DNA from 2 places in the Streptomyces sp. NPDC059373 genome. Region 2 is predicted to be linked to the other one. Evidence: riboswitches for the same ligand, from Rfam matches in the RefSeq annotation. Region 2 holds a riboswitch; the other holds the start of a gene.
What was found. Region 2 has a riboswitch for glycine ahead of gcvP (aminomethyl-transferring glycine dehydrogenase). Riboswitches for the same ligand answer to the same signal wherever they lie in the genome.

Region 1 (2,195 bases), on a different contig from region 2:
GCTCCTCAGGCCCCGCAGGACCAGCAGGCTCCGGCCGCCCCGCAGGCTCCGGCGGCGGACCCGCAGGCCCCTGCGGCTCCCGCGGTTGCCCCGCAGCTCAACGCGCCGCAGATCGCGGAGACCGCCGAGAGCACCGGCTGAAAGAAATCCCGCACCGTGGCCCGGGCCGCTCAGCCTTCGCAGTCGAACGCGATGGCACCGAGCGCCCGGGCCGCGGCGCGATCCAGCAGTACCGCCGACACGCACGCAGCCGGCAGCTTCCCGGCCCGCGCCGCCGCCACCAGCCGCCGCGTGGCCCTGCGATGCCTGGCCATCGCGTACGCCGACACCCCGCGCCCGCGTGAGCGCTGCCCGTCCCGGGCGGCCTCCTCGGTCACGTCGAGCACCAGCAGATGCATGCCCCGGCCGCGCACTGCGGCCTGCCGGGCGAGCCAGTTCCGTACCCACGGCAGCGTTCCGCAGTCGTGGACGACCACGCTGTCCCCCGAGCGCAGTGCCCGCCGCATCCCGGCGTAGTGCGCGATCCGCACCAGCGGGCGGTAGACGGTGTAGGGCAGCCGCCGCGGCAGCCGCGCCGCCCAACGCAGCCGTACGTCCTGCGAGTCGATCAGCCGGGCGTCCTTCGCGCGCCGCATCAGGGTGCTCTTGCCGCCGCCGGGCAGGCCGGACACGACGAGCACGTCGCCGGCGGGGTAGCTGAGCGTCCGGACGGCGAGTCCGCGCAGGTCGGTCAGCCGCCCGGGCCTGGTCCGTGCCGGGACCCGAACCGCCCGCCGGGGTGCGGCCACGCCCCTCGCTGTCGCGTACGAACCGCTCAGACCCACCGGCACAGCGATCGCCCTCCCCGTCCCATATCTTCAAGAAAGGGTAATGGGGAGACCAACAGCTTCCTATGAGCGCGTCGTGATCGGGACGGGGCCGGGACCCCGCCGGGACACGATCGCGACAAGACCCGGAGCGCGTGCAATGATGGCCGCTCAATCTCATACAGGCCGTTCGAGGCCGCGCGGGAGAGCCCCGACCGGGTGACCGGAAGGGCGCCGAAGGAGCAAGTCCTCCCTTGAATCTCTCAGGCACAGTTACCGCGCGGACGAGGCACATCTGAAAAGCGGGCAGCCCCTCGCGGTGCGCTGCCCCACCCAAGGTGCAAACCTCGGTCCCCGTCAGGGGTCCAGGTGAACCTCTCAGGTTCCGATGACAGATGGGGAGGAGTCCTCGCCACGCCTGCCTTCTGGGAGCCCCGTCCGATGATGACGCCGACGCCTGCCGCCCCCCGCCGTACCGCGCTCGACGCGCTGCACCGCGCGCTCGGCGCCACGATGACCGACTTCGCCGGCTGGGACATGCCGCTGCGCTACGGCAGCGAGCGCGACGAGCACAACGCCGTACGCACCCGGGCCGGGCTCTTCGACCTCTCCCACATGGGCGAGATCACGGTCACCGGCCCGCAGGCCGGGCAGGCCCTGGACCACGCACTCGTCGGCCACATCTCCGCGCTCGCGGCCGGCCGGGCCCGCTACACCATGATCTGCCAGGAGGACGGCGGCATCCTGGACGACCTGATCGTCTACCGGCTGGACGAGTCCGAGTTCATGGTCGTCGCCAACGCCTCCAACGCCCAGGTGGTGCTCGATGCGGTCACCGCCCGGGCGGCCGGCTTCGAGGCGGACGTACGGGACGACCGGGACGCGTACGCGCTGATCGCGGTCCAGGGCCCGGAGTCGCCGGGGATCCTGGCCTCGCTGACCGATGCCGACCTGGACGGGCTGAAGTACTACGCCGGGCTGCCCGGCACCGTGGCCGGCGTCCCGGCGCTGATCGCCCGCACGGGCTACACCGGCGAGGACGGCTTCGAGCTCTTCGTGGCCCCGGCCGACGCCGAGAAGCTGTGGCAGGCGATCACCGAGGCGGGTTCGCCGGTGGGCCTCGTGCCGTGCGGGCTGTCGTGCCGGGACACGCTGCGGCTGGAGGCGGGGATGCCGCTGTACGGGCACGAGCTGACGGCCGCGCTCACCCCCTTCGACGCCGGGCTCGGCCGGGTCGTGAAGTTCGACAAGCCCGGTGACTTCGTGGGCCGCGAGGCGCTCCGGGCCGCCGCCGACCGGCCCGTCCGCAAGCTGGTCGGCCTGGTCGCCGAGGGCCGCCGGGTCCCCCGGGCGGGCTACCCCGTCGTCGCCGACGGCAAGGTCATCGGC
Region 2 (2,195 bases):
CCCGCTCCGAGACGCTGCGGGCCCCGACCGACGACCCGGCGGTCGTCCGCGAGACGGCCGGGCGGCTGATCGAGGCCGTGGACACGACCGGCGGGGTCCGGCTGCTCGGGGTGGGCGTCTCGGGGCTCGCCGACTTCACCCAGGAGGATCTGTTCGCCCAGGCGGCGGAGGCCGTGGCCGCCGACGAGGCGATCGACAGCCCCACGGTGGCGGCCACCCCGGCGGACGAGCCGGCGCCGATCCGGCGCTGGCTGCCCGGGCAGGACGTACGGCATGCCGTGTACGGCGCCGGTTGGGTGCAGGGCAGTGGCGTCGGCCGGGTCACCGTACGGTTCGAGGAGCCGTGGTCGCTGGTGCCGGGAAGGGTGCGGACCTTCCCGGTGGAGGCGCCTGACCTGGAGCCGTCGGAGCCGCTGCCACTGGTACGGCGGTCGGAGTGACCTCGCCGCTCAGCTTTCGCCCGCCAGGGTGCCGAAGTCGTGGTCGGCCGTGCCGTCGGGGAACGGGACCTCCAGGCCGTAGTGGTGGTAGAGCTGGAGCTCCTGCTCGGGGGAGAGGTGGCGGCCGACGCCGAAGTCGGGGGCGTCCTTGATGAGGGCCTTGTCGAAGGGGACGCGAAGGTGGTCCTCGACGAACTCGCTGGGCTCCAGGGGGACGAAGGCGTCACGGCTGAAGAGGCCGGTCCGGACGGCGGCCCATTCGGGCCGGCCGGTCGCGTCGTCGAGGTAGACCTCGTCGACGGTGCCGATCTTCACTCCGTTGATGTCGAAGGCCCTGCGGCCGATCAGGCTGCGCGGATCGATACCGGTCTGCACGGTTCCTCCAACTGCTCGTAATTGATCCTATTTAGTCACGAAAGCCACCTTCTGTCACATGTCGGCGTCGGGAGTCGCGCTGGTAGGCTGGCAGCGGCCGCAGACCCCGTGCGGGAGAGTCCCGGCAGTGCAGGCAAGCCGGGCGCCGAAGGAGCAACTCCTCCCCGGAATCTCTCAGGCATCCGTACCGCATGGGTGAGGTCACTCTGGAAAGCAGGAAGAGTCTCAGGACACTGACGTCCTCGGGGCGCTGCCTCACCGACGGTGAAAGTCGTTCCGCTCGCGCGGGGCGGTGAAGCTCTCAGGTTCAGATGACAGAGGGGGAGGCCCCAATCGAGTCAGGCCAGTGCGTCAGACCAGGAGGCCTCCGCAGATGACCGCCAACCGCATCCCACTCTCCGAGCTGGAGCGCGGCATTCCCTTCGCCGGCCGCCACATCGGCCCCGACCGGGCAGCCCAGGCCAAGATGCTCGCCCAGATCGGCTACGGCTCGCTCGACGAGCTGACCGCCGTCGCCGTGCCGGCCGCCATCAAGAGCGCCCAGGCACTGAGCCTTCCGGCCGCCCGCACCGAGGCCGACGTCCTGGCCGAGCTGCGCTCGCTGGCCGACCGCAACCAGGTGCTGCACCCGATGATCGGCCTCGGCTACTACGGCACCTTCACCCCGCCGGTGATCCTGCGCAACGTCATGGAGAACCCGGCCTGGTACACGGCCTACACGCCCTACCAGCCGGAGATTTCGCAGGGCCGCCTGGAGGCGCTGCTCAACTTCCAGACCGTGGTCGCCGACCTCACCGGACTCCCCACCTCCGGCGCGTCGCTGCTCGACGAGGGCACCGCCGCCGCCGAGGCGATGGCCCTGTCCCGCCGGGTCGGCAAGATCAAGGACGGCGTCTTCCTGGTCGACGCCGACACCTTCCCGCAGACCACCGCCGTCATCCAGACCCGTGCCGAGCCCACCGGCGTCGAGGTGGTCGTCGCCGACCTGTCCGACGGCATCCCGGCCGAGGTCGCCGAGCGCGGTGTCTTCGGCGTCCTGCTGCAGTACCCGGGCGCCTCCGGTGCCGTACGCGACCTCAAGCCGGTCATCGAGCAGGCGCACGGCCTCGGCGCGGTCGTCACCGTCTCCGCCGACCTCCTCGCGCTGACCCTGCTCACCTCGCCCGGCGAGCTGGGCGCGGACATCGCCGTCGGCACCACCCAGCGCTTCGGCGTACCCATGGGCTTCGGCGGCCCGCACGCCGGATACATGGCGGTGCGCGCGCAGTTCGCCCGCAGCCTGCCCGGCCGTCTGGTCGGTGTCTCGGTCGACGCCGACGGCAACAAGGCGTACCGGCTGGCCCTGCAGACCCGCGAGCAGCACATCCGCCGCGAGAAGGC

Region 1: another riboswitch for glycine. It lies ahead of gcvT (glycine cleavage system aminomethyltransferase GcvT); the one in region 2 lies ahead of gcvP (aminomethyl-transferring glycine dehydrogenase).

The regions. Positions count from the first base shown of each region.
Region 1 is NZ_JBHYXC010000026.1:27,299-29,493, forward strand. It holds gene ACFXJ5_RS28410 (hypothetical protein) at 1-141, shown strand, start outside; gene ACFXJ5_RS28415 (AAA family ATPase) at 171-788, opposite strand; glycine riboswitch at 998-1,095, shown strand; gene gcvT (glycine cleavage system aminomethyltransferase GcvT) at 1,251-2,195, shown strand, end outside.
Region 2 is NZ_JBHYXC010000073.1:9,704-11,898, forward strand. It holds gene ACFXJ5_RS40020 (DNA polymerase IV) at 1-440, shown strand, start outside; gene ACFXJ5_RS40025 (PRC-barrel domain-containing protein) at 450-815, opposite strand; glycine riboswitch at 917-1,015, shown strand; glycine riboswitch at 1,017-1,140, shown strand; gene gcvP (aminomethyl-transferring glycine dehydrogenase) at 1,189-2,195, shown strand, end outside.